2 linked regions of the Tunturibacter psychrotolerans genome follow. The protein of the gene in region 1 interacts with the protein of each later gene in a pairwise test. Links are inferred from orthologs where the notes say so. Each region holds a gene or a part of one and is shown in the gene's direction. Other genes may lie near its edges.

Evidence for each region. The genes of interacting proteins can lie anywhere in the genome.
Region 2: the proteins of ligA (region 1) and leuS interact in binary tests that used the Escherichia coli proteins (3 or more experiments, as listed by UniProt). The link is inferred for Tunturibacter psychrotolerans from one-to-one orthologs.

What each region holds. Positions count from the first base shown.
Region 1 is NZ_CP132942.1:163,827-171,618, reverse strand. The notes cover bases 2,576-5,575. They hold ligA (NAD-dependent DNA ligase LigA), read left to right. Parts: upstream 2,576-3,004; coding sequence 3,005-5,146; downstream 5,147-5,575. Other genes in these bases: RBB77_RS00545 (glucoamylase family protein), read right to left, coding at 5,136-5,575; RBB77_RS00555 (formate/nitrite transporter family protein), read right to left, coding at 2,576-2,821. Also shown: RBB77_RS00565 (substrate-binding domain-containing protein), read left to right, coding at 1-802; RBB77_RS00560 (zinc-dependent alcohol dehydrogenase family protein), read right to left, coding at 828-1,829; more of RBB77_RS00555, read right to left, coding at 1,916-2,575; more of RBB77_RS00545, read right to left, coding at 5,576-6,554; RBB77_RS00540 (LacI family DNA-binding transcriptional regulator), read left to right, coding at 6,960-7,792. UniProt on the Escherichia coli protein: DNA ligase that catalyzes the formation of phosphodiester linkages between 5'-phosphoryl and 3'-hydroxyl groups in double-stranded DNA using NAD as a coenzyme and as the energy source for the reaction.
Region 2 is NZ_CP132942.1:1,775,918-1,781,436, forward strand. Bases 1-3,123 are described here. They hold leuS (leucine--tRNA ligase), read left to right. Parts: upstream 1-341; coding sequence 342-2,906; downstream 2,907-3,123. Other genes in these bases: RBB77_RS07210 (hypothetical protein), read left to right, coding at 1-204; RBB77_RS07220 (hypothetical protein), read left to right, coding at 2,906-3,123. Also shown: more of RBB77_RS07220, read left to right, coding at 3,124-3,841; RBB77_RS07225 (hypothetical protein), read left to right, coding at 3,930-5,471.

The sequences.
Region 1 (7,792 bases):
GCGCGGGACGAATACGTTCGATCCGCAGGGCGAAGTGGCGGAATTTCGCACGGTGGTAGCGCGAAAACCTGCGGGGATTCTGGTTTCGGTGGCGAGCGCGGAGCTGATGTCGCCGGAGATTAAAGCTGCGATGGACGCGGGGATCCCGGTGATCACGATGGACTCGGATGCTCCGGCGAGTTCACGGCTCTACTTCATTGGGACGAACAATCTGCAGGCGGGGAGGTTGGGCGGACAGCGGGTTGCGGCGAAGCTGAATGGTAAGGGGAACGTGGCTTTCTTTTCGATTCCTGGTCAGCCGAATATTGACGAGCGATTGAAGGGGTATAAAGACGCGTTCTCGCACTATCCGGGAATCAAGATTGTCGATGTGTTCGACATGAAGGGGGATTCCGGGCTGGCGATGGACCAGACGCGGGACTATCTGTCGCGGACGGGAGCGAACAGGATTGACGCGATCGTGTGCCTTGAGGCGGCTTCGGGGAGAGATGTAGCCGAGGCGTTTCGACGGGAGAACGTGAAGGACCGGCTGCTGGTGGCGATGGATACGGACCAGACTGTGCTCCAAGGCGTGAAGGATGGGACGATCGATTCGACCATCTCGCAGAAGCCTTTTACGATGGCGCTGGTGGGGCTGAAGGCGCTGGACGATATTCATCACTATCCAGTAACGCCAATGATGCGGGAATATGCGCTGGACTCATTTTCACCGTTTCCGACACTTATCGATACGGGAGTTACGTTGGTGGATAAAAGCAATGTGGATACGCTGTTGAACATTGGGGAAGATAAGGCGCCGTAATCTTCAGGCAGAGGCTCGTGATGGGTCAGAGCGTGACGACGATCTTACCAATCTGAGCGTTGGACTCCATGTAACGGTGGGCTTCGACGATTTCGGCGAAGGGAAAGGTCTTGTCGATGAGAGGCTTGAAGTTGCCTGCGACGATGTGGTCGAAGATGTACTTCTTGGCTTTGGGAAACTCTATGGGATCTGCAGCAACCTCAAAGAGGGTGTAAGCCCTGATGGTGAGGAATTTGCTGAGGGCAGTGAAGAGCGGGTAGGGGGTTGGTTCGGGGGCGAGAGCGCCGTACTCAAAGATGATGCCGTTTTTGGAGGCGGCTGCGGCGAGAGCTTCGACGATCTTCCCGCCAATGGGATCGAAGGTGATTCGGGCGCCCTTGCCAGCGGTGATTTCTTTTACACGGGCGACGAGGTCCTCTTCGTCGGAGACGATGACGTGGTCTGCGCCGAGTCTGAGTAGCTCTGCTTTTTTTGCGGCAGTGCGAGTTACTGCAATGCTGGTGGCGCCCTCTGCCTTTACGATTTCAATGGCGGCGACACCTACGCTGCTGCTGGCTGCTGTGATGAGAACGAAGTCTTCTTTTTTCAAGTGGCCCAACATGATGAGGCCGCCGTATGCGGTGAGGTACTGCATCCAGATGGAGGTGCCTTCTTCGTAGGAAAGTTGGGCGGGGTACTCGGCGAGTGCTGTGGCTGGAACGATAGCGACTTCGCCGTAGACACCGTGAGCATTGAGGCTGAAGAGGCCGGGAACGGTGCTGGCTGTCTTGCCGATCCATGTGGGGTCGACGCCAGGACCGACTGCTTCGATGGTGCCGGACGCCTCGTAGCCGTTCTTTGCGGGGACGATGGGAGCTTCGAGGTATTGGCCGTTGCGGAACATGACCTCGGCACGATTGAGGCCGAGCGCTTTGACGCGGAGACGGACCTCTCCCTGGGTTGGTTCGGGGAGGGGGAGTTCGTCGAACTGAAGGACTTCGGGGCTGCCGGTCTTGTGGAAACGGACGATCTTTACGGTGTCGGGCATGTGGGTTCCTTGTTCCTTCTATGCCTCGTTTGATGAAGGCGATGAGAGAAGGACTCAGAAGGACGGCAGTTGGTTTGAGCGGATCGTCAGGCTTTGAGGGACTCTTCCTGTTTGGGTTCTTCTCTGAGGAGAGGGGCGATGGCTTCGGCGTCGGCGTCGCCGCCGTAGATGACCTGGCCGTATTCGAGGAGGGTGACCATGCCTACGCCGCCGCAGATGTTGCCCGCTACGGCAGGGAGGAGCCAGATGAAGTAGCTGCTCCATGCAGCTTTGCCGATGAGGATGGCGGTGAGGATCTCGCCGCTGGTGGCGATGCAGTGGGCGAAGTTGCCGAGGCCGACGACGAAGGTCAGCATCCAGATGATCATGACGGAGCCGGTGATGGAGTGAGAGCCGGAGACAAGCCAGGCTACGGTGGCGATGATCCAACCACCCATGACGCCGCTCCAGAAGATGGTTCCGGCTGGGTTGTGGATGGCTTCGAGGCCCAGGCCGGCGAGCGCTTGAACGATCTCGGGTTTGAGGGCGTTGGTGAGGGCGGCTATGACGGAGAAGGAAAGAGCTCCGAGAACGTTCGCGGGAAGGACAGTCGCCCAGAGGCGGAGAGTTTTCCAGAAGTGCTTCTTTTCTGCGAGGACGAGGGCGACGGGATAGAGGGTGTTTTCGGTGAAGAGCTGCGATCGGCCGAGGATGACCACGATGAAGCCGAGGGGGTAGAACATCTTGCCGACGAAGAAGATGGTGTGGGTGGGAACTGTTCCGGGGGTAGTGAGGAGAGCGATGGCGATGGCGTTGCCGAGAGCGGAGAGGCCCATGAAGATGCCGCCTGCGAGGCCGGAGATGGCGAGGGAGATGCTGGAACGGCCCAGCTCCTGGCGGGCGTTGTTGGCTACCTGCTCGTAGATGTCCTGGGCGCTGGGGCGCTCTAGATTCTTTTGTGCGTCCTGGCTCGCGGGGGGCGGGGGTGGGTAGCGTCGAAGGCGGTAGGGCATGAGTGTTGGATGCAGAAAAAATGAAGGACGGAACGGCGCGCGTCCTGCCGGACGGGCCCACTGCGCGTGGGGCGGCCACTTCGTGGCGTGTGTACCTGTTTGCAACGGCGGTTTTGCCAGGGTCCTCCCGTTGGTCAGAAACGGTATCCCGACCAACGTGCATGCGTCTTTATAATTTTGCGTATGGCAACCGCTTCGACACCCGATCAAGAGATCCAAGAGCTGCGCGATCAGCTTCGCCACCACGAATATTTGTATTACGTCGAAGATTCGCCGGAGCTCACGGACGCGCAGTATGACGCCCTGATGAACCGGTTGAAAAAGCTTGAGGAGAAGCATCCTGAGCTGGTGACTGCGGATTCTCCCTCGCAACGGGTCGGGGGCAAGCCGAAGGATGGATTTGTGAAGATGCCGCACTCGCGGCCGATGTTGTCGCTCGATAACGCTTACAACGAGGAAGAGCTGCGGGCGTGGGGCCAGCGGGTGCGGGATGCGCTGCCGAGTACCGAGGCAGTGCGGTATGTGTGTGAGCTGAAGCTGGATGGTTTGTCGCTTGCGCTGCAGTATGGGCCGGGCGCGGGTGGGAGTGCGCATCTGGAGCGGGGATTGACTCGTGGGGATGGTTCGATTGGCGAGGATGTGACGAGCAATGTGCGAACTATTCGATCGGTGCCCCTGAGTATCTCGGCTGCGAAGCTGAAGGCGGCGGGGTTGCCGCAGAGCTTTGAGGTCCGGGGAGAAGTGGTATTGCCGCAGACGGCGTTTGTGAAGATGAATGAGGAACGCGAGGCGGCGGGACAGGCTCCGGCGGCGAATCCGCGTAATGCGGCGGCGGGAACGATACGGACGCTCGAGCCGAACATCGTCGCGCAGAGACGGCTGGATTTTTATGCTTACTTTTTGTTGCGGGATGGAGAGTTTTTATTGCCGCAGCAGTCGACGACGCTCGAGGCATTGAAGACATCGGGTTTTCGCGTAAACAAGTATGCGAAGGCGCTGAAGAGTATCGATGAGGTGGTGAAGTTTATCGGAGATGCAGAGCCGCTGCGCGACACGTTGGGGTATGAGATTGATGGTGTCGTGATCAAGGTGGATGCTACGGCGCAGCAGAGGCGGCTTGGGTTTACGGGGAAGGCTCCGCGGTGGGCGATTGCGTATAAGTTTGCGGCGCGTGCGGGGATTACGAAGTTGGAGGATGTTTTGTTTCAGGTTGGGCGGACGGGGAAGGTGACGCCTGTGGCTGCGCTTACTCCGGTGTTGATCGGCGGGACAACTGTGACGCGGGCTACGCTGCACAATGCGGATGAGATTGCACGTCTTGGAGTTCGTATTGGGGATTTTGTGCAGGTGGAGCGCGGCGGCGATGTGATTCCGAAGATTGTGGAGGTGGTGGAGGATAAGACGCATCCGCGGGGGGCGAAGGGGATTGTGTTTCCGGAGTTTTGTCCGGTGTGCAAAAGCCCATTGATGAGAGTGGAGGGAGAGGTTGATTGGAGATGTGTGAACAACTCCTGTCCGGCGCGAGTACGTGAGGAGTTGTTGCATTGGGCGGCGCGCGGGGTGATGAACATTGAAGGGTTGGGCGATGCGATGGTGGCGCAGTTGCTCGGGCAGGGTGCAGAGCTGGGTGGCGATGGGGAAGTTGTGACGGAGGAGGGTGCTCCGGTCGTGACGCGGAAGGCGCTGATTAGGACGATTGGAGATTTGTATCGTTTGAAACGCGAGGACCTGCTTGGGTTGGAGAGGGTGGGTGAGAAGACGGCAGACGCTTTGCTGGCGCAGATTGCGCGGTCGAAGGAAGCTGGATTGGCGCGGGTGTTGTTGGGTCTGGGAATTCGGTTTGTGGGCGAGCGGACTGCACAGTTGCTGGCGGCGCACTTCGGTTCGATGCAGGAATTGGAGGCGGCGGCCAGCCAGGATATGGAGAAAGCGGGCCCGGCGCTGGAGGCAGTGACGGAGGTAGGGCCGAAGGTGGCGCAGGCGATTGTGGAGTTCTTTGCGGTGGAGAAGAACAAGGATCTGGTGAGAGATCTGACGGCGCTGGGTCTCACGATGACGGCGGAGAAGCGCGTGACAACTTCGATGCTGGAGGGGTTGACGTTTGTGCTGACTGGAACGCTGCCGAATCTTACGCGCGAGTTGGCGAAGGAGAAGATTGAGTCGGCGGGGGGGCGGGTTTCGGGGAGCGTGAGTAAGAAGACGGACTATCTGGTGGCGGGGGAGGAGGCGGGTTCGAAGCTGGATAAGGCGAACTCGCTGGGGGTGGCCGTGCTTGATGAAGTGGGATTGCTGAAGCTGCTGGAGACGGGACCGGCTACAGGTTAGGGGGGCGGTTGGTGCTTGGAGTCACGGGTTGACTGGGGCTTGGGATGGGGACTGGTTTTGGCTCGGAGGGATTGGTCGTCTGCCGAGTGCCGCGGAATCCGCAGGCCTTCATAGCGGCGACTGGTTCGGGGTTCTGCATGAAGGTGTCCCAGACGAAGGCGCTGCGAAGATTTTCTGCCATGAGGACGCTGATGCCGAGGTCGATGCCGAGGACGTCGGGGTCGTACCAGTGGAGTTCGGGGTGGAAGGCGTCGCAGAAGCCGTAGCGGCCCCATGCGTCCTGGCCGAAGTTTTCTCGAAGGGCGCGGAGGACGCGGATGCAATCGTGCGGGAGGAAGGGGAGGGATCCGGCGGCGGCGCAGGGGACGACGGATCCGTCGACCGGACCCATGAGAGGAGGGCCGCCCCAGGCGGTGTAGCCGTGCTGCCAGTCGGAGGCGGAGACGCCCCAGTAGTCGTCAGTGTAGCCGCGTTTGAGGCCGAGGCAGAAGGCTTTGTGGGCGCGGGTGGCGGTGATGGAGTTGGAGAAGTAGTTGGCGTAGGCATCGCGCTTGCCGGCGAAGTCGAACCAGGCGTGGGAGTACTGGTGGACGAAGAGGGGGTCGCGCCCGCTGATGTAGGAGTAGGGACCAAAGGTGATGGGCGGGCGGGTGAAGGCGCTCCAGGAGTCGGGGGAGATGGGGTGGGTGGGCGAACCGATGGCGAGGAGATACATCATCATCAGCTCGGCGTAGTGGTCCCAGCGGGTGGAGATGAAGCCGGTCTCGGGATGCCAGCCCATGGAGAAGGTTTTACCGCCGTTGAGCATCCAGGGCCAGTCGACGCGGTTGTAGAGTTGCGTGGCGAGGTCGGTGATTCTGCGGTCGTTAAAGTAGGCCCGGACGGTGAGGACACCGCAGAGGAAGATGGAGGTGTCGATGGATGATACTTCGACGTTGATGAGGGGCTTACCTGTTTTGACGTCGCTGAAGTGGTAGAAGAAGCCGTGCTCGTCGGGCATCTTGTTGAGATGAAAGTCGAGCGTGGTGATGACCTGCTTTTTGATGCGATCGGTGTCGAGGTATCCGCGTTTGTCGGAGATGCAGAGGGCGGTGAGGCCGAAGCCGGTAGCGGCGATGCTTGCGGCGAAGTGCTGGTCGAACTCTCCGGTGGCGGTCTTGTTGGTGGCGCGGTCGAGGACCTGCCCGGACGCTGGGTCGGCCTGCTCGGTGAAGTAGAGACAGCCTGCTCGCTCCATCTCTTCGAGGAAGGCGAGGTCTTCGTCGCTCAGGAGCCTTGAGTAGGTGGGTTGGGCGGCCTGCTGCGCTGCGAGAGGGGAGGCTACAAGACCTGAGAGTATGGCTCCGCCGAGGAGTTTGGTCGCGCGACGTCTCGTGATTTTAGGCGGAGTCGAGGTGCTGAAACTCATCTTCTCTATCGTACGGTCTTGCCAGGGCAGCAGACTTGTCTGACTCTGTGAATCGTGTAAAAGTACCGCGGACGTTGTAGAGCGTGTCCGGTTTTTAGTGAAAGCCTGGAGTCGGACCTCCCCAGGTCGTTGGATGCCGCGCGTGCGAATGTGGATGCTGGCGCGATGTTCTGGGCAGGAAGTGCAGTGTTCAGGGAGCGTGGAGTTGCGTGGTTTGGACCTGTGTCAGGCAAACTTTTGTCTTTGGATATTGCCGTTTCAGAAAGCGAGTGTCAAGGATCGGGCGGAGGATTTAGCCACACAGAGTGTGACTTGTGACAGACTGCATGAATGCGTGGACGCGCGAAAAGATCTGCGACGCCAGAATCGAAGACACAAGAGCATAAGCCCGCGAGCCTGAAGGTATTGTCCGACCATCTTGGGTTGTCGATGGCTGCGATCTCTCGCGTCCTTAGTGGAGCGCCAGCTGCGCGTTCGATTCCGAAGGTTACGCAGGACCGGATCGTGGCGGCAGCGGAGGAGCTGAACTACCGGCCGAATCTATTTGCCCGCTCCTTGCGCAATCGACGGAGTCAGACGGTCGGCGTGATTGTGCCGGAGGTAAGCGAGGGGTACGCAACGCTTGTGTTGAGTGGGATTGAGTACGAACTGATGCAGTCGGATTACTTTTATTTTTTGATCAGCCATCATCACCGTGAAGAGATGATTCAGCGAAGTGAACGGCTGTTTCGCGACCGTGCTGTGGAGGGCGTGATCGCTGTGGATACGCTGCTGCGAGATAGGTGGGCGATTCCAACGGTGAGCGTCTCGGGCCATCATGAGCCGAAGGGCGTGATTAATATTGTGCTGAATCATCGGCTGGCCGCGGAGCTTGCTATCGATCACCTGAGCGGACTAGGGCATAAGCGGCTTGCCTTCATCAAGGGGCAGAAGTTTAGCTCGGATACGGAGTCGCGGTGGAGGGGGATTCGCCATGTGATGGAGAAGAGAGGGATGACGATTCTTCCGCAACTGGTGGCACAGCTTGAGGGAGATCAGCCGACGCATGAACCAGGGTATCTGGCGACGCAGAAGTTGCTGGCGAGTGGCGAGAGCTTTACTGCGTTGTTTGCGTTCAACGATGTGTCGGCCATTGGTGCTATCAAGGCGTTGCGAGAGGCTGGGCTGCGGGTGCCACAGGATGTCTCGGTGGTGGGCTTTGACGATGTCCAGTCGGCGGCATTTCAGAACCCTGCGCT
Region 2 (5,519 bases), 1.6 Mb from region 1 along the record:
GTGCATTTACCGTTTCCAATCAACGTCCTCAACCAAATGAAACATTGCAAAGATGATGTCTGGTTAGTGCCACTCTCTCAAAAGCCGTTTGATCTCTGGGTATTCCCCGATGTCCTTCGTAGAACCTTCATTCAAAATTATCGCGTCGATAGAAATGATGGGATCTACGACGTGTGGGTGTGTAATCATGCTGTGGCTCACTAAGAGCCCCGGCTGAGTAGCCGATCCCTGAATTCAAGCGTCCTCCCGGAGAGGATTCCCGTGATGGTGGAACAGGTTACTGGCGCAGTGGCGTCCGAAGGCAGGATTTAGGTTTGCCGGACGGGTACAATCAAACAAGTATGCCTGAGACACGAACGAGCGAAATAAGCGGCAAAACCGCGAACATTATTGAGAGTTCTACTGCTGCGGAACCAAACCAGCCGCAGCGTTACAGCCCGGCTGAGATCGAGCCGAAGTGGCAGGCGAGGTGGGATGCGGATCCGTCGCTGTATGCGGCGGAGGGCCACGATTCGGGTAAGCCGAAGTACTACTGCCTGGAGATGTTGCCGTATCCGAGCGGCGCGCTGCACATCGGGCACGTGCGGAACTATGCGATTGGCGATGCGCTGGCGCGGCATATGTGGATGCGCGGGTACAACGTGCTGCACCCGATGGGGTGGGATGCGTTTGGGTTGCCGGCGGAGAATGCGGCGTTGAAGAACGGGGTTCCGCCGCGGGAGTGGACGCTTTCGAACATTGCGGCGATGCGGAAGCAGATGCAGCGGTTGGGGTACGGCTACGACTGGGGCGCCGAGGTCACTACTTGTCTGCCGGACTACTACAAGTGGAACCAATGGTTCTTTTTGAAGATGTTCGAGAAGGGCCTCGCGTACCGGAAGAAGAGCAAGGTGAACTGGTGTCCGGAGTGTTGCACGGTGCTGGCGAATGAGCAGGTGATTGGCGGGCGCTGCTGGCGGCATGAGGATACGGTTGTTGAGTTGCGCGATCTGACGCAGTGGTTTTTGCGGATTACGAAGTATGCGGATGAGCTTCTGGACGGGCTCGACAAACTGGAGGGTTGGCCGGAGAAGGTACGAACGATGCAGCGGAACTGGATCGGGCGGAGCGAGGGTGCGCATGTAGATTTCGCGGTGGCGGATGGTGATGCGAAGATCACGGTGTTTACTACGCGGGTGGATACGATCTTTGGCGCGACCTCAGTGCAGCTTGCGCCAGAGCATGCGGTATCGAAGGCGTTTGCGCTGGAGGATGACGCGCTGCGGGTGCAGATTGAGGAGTTGCTGGAGCAGCAGAAGGTGGCTCGCGAGTCAGACGCACTGGGTGCGATTGAGAAGCATGGCGTGTTCACGGGCAGGTTCGCGGTGAATCCGTTCAATGGCGAGCGGGTGCCGATCTGGGTGGCGAACTACATTCTGGCGGACTATGGGACAGGCGCGATTATGAGCGTGCCGGCGCATGATGAGCGGGATTTTGAGTTTGCGCAGAAGTATGGGCTGCCATTGCGACCGGTGATTGCTCCTAATGTCGATACAAATGATCTGGCGTTGCCTTACACCGGCGAGGATGAGGCTGTGCTGATCGACTCCGGCGAGTGGACCGGGGAGAACTGTCTTGAGGCGCAGGAGAAGATGGCTGCGTTCGCGAAGGCAAAGGGATTTGGTACTCCTACGGTTACGTATCGGCTCAAGGATTGGGGAGTGAGTCGGCAGAGGTACTGGGGAACGCCGATTCCGATGGTGTACTGCGACAAGTGCTCGCCGGAGGAGCCGTTGCCGGTGGCTGAGAGCGAGTTGCCGATTTTACTGCCGGAGCAAGTGGATATTACGCAGACGAACGGGTCGCCGCTGGGGCGGATTCCGGAGTTCGTGAATGCGAAGTGCCCGAAGTGCGGTGGCGTGGCGCGCAGGGAGACGGACACGATGGACACGTTCGTTGATTCGAGTTGGTATTTCTACCGCTATGCGGATGCGAAGAATTCGGATGCGCCATTTGATTCGGACAAAGCGAACTACTGGTTTCCGATCGATCAGTACATCGGCGGAGTGGAACATGCGATTCTGCATCTGATCTACTCGCGGTTCTGGACGAAGGTGATGCGGGATCTTGGTTTGGTGAAGAACGATGAGCCTGCCGCTCGTCTGTTTACGCAGGGGATGGTGATCAAAGACGGCGCGAAGATGTCGAAGTCGAAGGGCAATGTGGTTTCGCCTGATGACATGATTTCGCGGTATGGAGCAGATGCGACGAGGATGTACGCGCTGTTTGCGGCTCCGCCGGATCGTGATCTGGAGTGGCAGGAAGAAGGCGTCGCGGGAATCTCTCGGTTTTTGGGGAAGGTGTACCGGCTGACGACGAAGTTCTCAGGTGTTGCTCGTGCGAAGGGAACCGCGACCGGGCCGAAAGATCAGGCGTTGCTGCGGCGGTTGCATCAGACGATTGCGAAGGTTACGCATGACTTCGATGGGCGCTGGCACTTTAATACCTCGATCTCTTCGATCATGATTCTGGTCAACGAGATTACTGCGAACGAAGCGGCGATGGATGCGGGAGAGATCTCTCCTGATGCCGTAGCCGAGGTGTTTCGCAGTTTGATTTTGTTGCTGGCTCCGTTTGCGCCGTTCTTTGCTGCGGAGATGTGGGAGGAGCTTGGCGGCGAGGGAGTGGTGTTTCGAACGCAGTGGCCGGCGGTGAATGAGGAGCTTGCGCGGGAAGAGGAGGATGAGATTCCGGTGCAGGTGAATGGAAAGCTGGTGACTGTGGTGAAGGTTCCTGCGGGCAGCGACGAAGCCGCGGTGAAGGCTGCGGCTCTTGCCGATGAGAAGGTGAAGGCTCGGATTGAAGGGAAGACTGTGGTGAAGGTGATTGTGGTGCCGGGTAAGCTTGTGAATCTTGTGGTGAAGTAGTGAATGAGTTGCCGCAGGATGGGATTGTGGTTGCAGCTGGGACTGTGCGGGGGACGCAGTCGTTTGTGCATACGCTGTCGGAGTGCTGGCGGCGGCCTTCGCTGACTGCGCTGGAGGTGCTTTGGCGGTGGGCTTATGGGGTGCCTGCGCTGTTGTTGCTGCGGTATGAAGGGCTGAAGATTTTGCAGGCTACGCCGTTGGACTATGCGGCGTTGAAGGGTATGACGGTGGTGGATCCACTGGGGTCTGCACAGACGTTGGCGAAGGCGCTGGCGCTGCTGGTGCCGCAGGTGCTGGGTGTGGCGTTGTGGTTGGCGCCGCTGCTGGTCGTGGCTTGGGTGGTGGTGTCGGCGGTGGGTCGGACGGTGGTGTTGAGGCGGGCCGATGAACGGCTACATTCGCGTGTTGGGACGCTGATTGTGTTGCAGGCAGTGCGTGTGGTGGCGTTGCTGGGGAGCTTTGCGGTTTGGTTCTGGTGTATGGAGCGGGTGGCCGAGTGGACCGTGACTGGACCGATTGCGGCGGGTGGCGAGCCGAATCTCGTGGGATATTTTTCGCTGGTGATTGTGGCGACGCTGGGGCTGTTTACGCTGTGGGCGGTGGCGAGCTGGGCGTTGTCGGTGGCGCCGTTGATGGCGATGTTGAAGGGGTCGGGTGTGCGGGGGAGTCTGGCAGCTGCATTTCGGCTGGGGCCGCTGAAGTCGAAGCTGGTGGAGATCAACCTGGTGATGGGGATCGTAAAGATCGCGTTGATTGTACTGGCGATGGTGTTTTCCGCGACCCCGCTGCCGTTTGAGAGTGTGACGACGCCGGAGTTCCTGTTCTGGTGGTGGGTGGGGGTGACGATCCTTTATTTTCTTGGATCTGACTTTTTCCATGTGGCGCGGCAGGTGGCCTATCTGCAGTTTTGGCGAGCGTACGAAACTTCAACGTAGTAGCGTAAACAGCTTGCTTGTCCGTGGTTGAAAAGTTACTCTTGCGGATATTCTACTGTCCTCCAAGGCCTGAGCAAGAGGTATCAAGGTGGCTTCAGATTCCAGTACTGCCAAGCAGACGGAAGAAGATGTAGCGCCTAAAGGCTTCCTCGCCCATTTGTTCTCGTTCATCAAGAACGCCGCGGCTTTGTCTGCTGTTGTTGTTGCGGTTGGGGCAATAGTCCTGTGGGGAGTGGCGTATTGGGAGAAGCAGCGAGATCCCAGGCCGATGATTGTGGTGCAGCCATTCGAAGAGGCGTCTGACATCGCGAAGAAATGCGGGATGACCGGAAAGAACGCCGAGGATATCTTTGTCGATCAACTCAACGATCTTGTAACGGCGGCTGCGCACTTTCATGGCAATGTGAATACCAATCAGAATGCTCTTGGTCTATTGGCGCAGCGGCCCAGAATTCCGGTGGAGACTGCATATGGGATCACTGTGCATGGGATCTCGGTTGATGATGTTTTAAAGCTGTATGACCGCGTTCGCTATGAGCAGTGGATTATTACTGGCGATGTTCTGGGTGAAAACGACGTATGCGACGTGCGCGTCCGGTTGACCACCGCTACGAGTAGCAGTGGATGGAATATTCCGGTACCTAAAGGGAAATCTCTTTCGGAAACGATACAAGTGGCCACGTTCAAGCTGATCACTTCTGCCGATCCGGAGTTGGCCGGCAGGGCGTTGCTGCAGGAGATTCAGGAACAGATGGCGGGCAGTATTGATTCGAAAGCTTCCGACGCGGCTGCGGAAGAAGCATTTAAAGAGTGGCTCAACTCGCGGCCGCAGGACATGGCTCCCTACTTTTATCTAATGACGACGTTCATCTACGAGAACAAACCTAGTCAGGCATCCGAGGTATTCGGGTGGGTTCAAGAAGGGGATGCGGTTTCCAAGAGAGTAAAGGAGGAAGAACAGAAGATCTGGCGAGGGACGCCGCTAACGAAAGAAGCCAGGAGGTCTCCAGGGCCAGCAAGTTCGATGGAAGACAATCTGCAATCGGTTGAGGCTGCGGCGAAGGTCGTCGAGAACACTTCGACCAACGAACTGATCGCAATCAAAAGCCAGTTGGATCGCCTCAGACCAAAGTATCCGATGGATACGAAGTACATCATCAATAGTGCAGTCGCAAGTTCCAAGATCGCCGATAATATTGAAACTTCCACGTCCGGCAAGGTCTTGACTCCGGACGAATTACAGACGGTGTCGCGAAGGAGAGATGAATGCATTCAACTCCTGCTGGACGCGATAGAGATAGATCCGAGTAATCCTGGCGTTCATCGAAGTCTCGGAAACGAATTGGTCAAGCTGGCCATCACGCGCGGACAGGCAGTGCCGGCCGAGGCGATCGATGAGTACAAATTTGCACTACACCTGAGGCCTTCGTTCAAAGACGCGTACGATCGTCTTCAATTGCTGCTCAAATCCCCAGAATCAGATCAAATCACTGAGACGATTTCACTTCTGCTCCCTGCTGTCTTGGAGTCGCCCCCATCTCCTTCGGGCGCGAAAACCAAGATGGTTGGAAGGGTGTCCAAGAACCCGAAGGTGACCTCCGAGGATATATCTGGTTCCAAACCTCACTGAGGCGATTTGTTCATGAGTAGTAGAAGAGACCGAAAGCGCTTATAACAT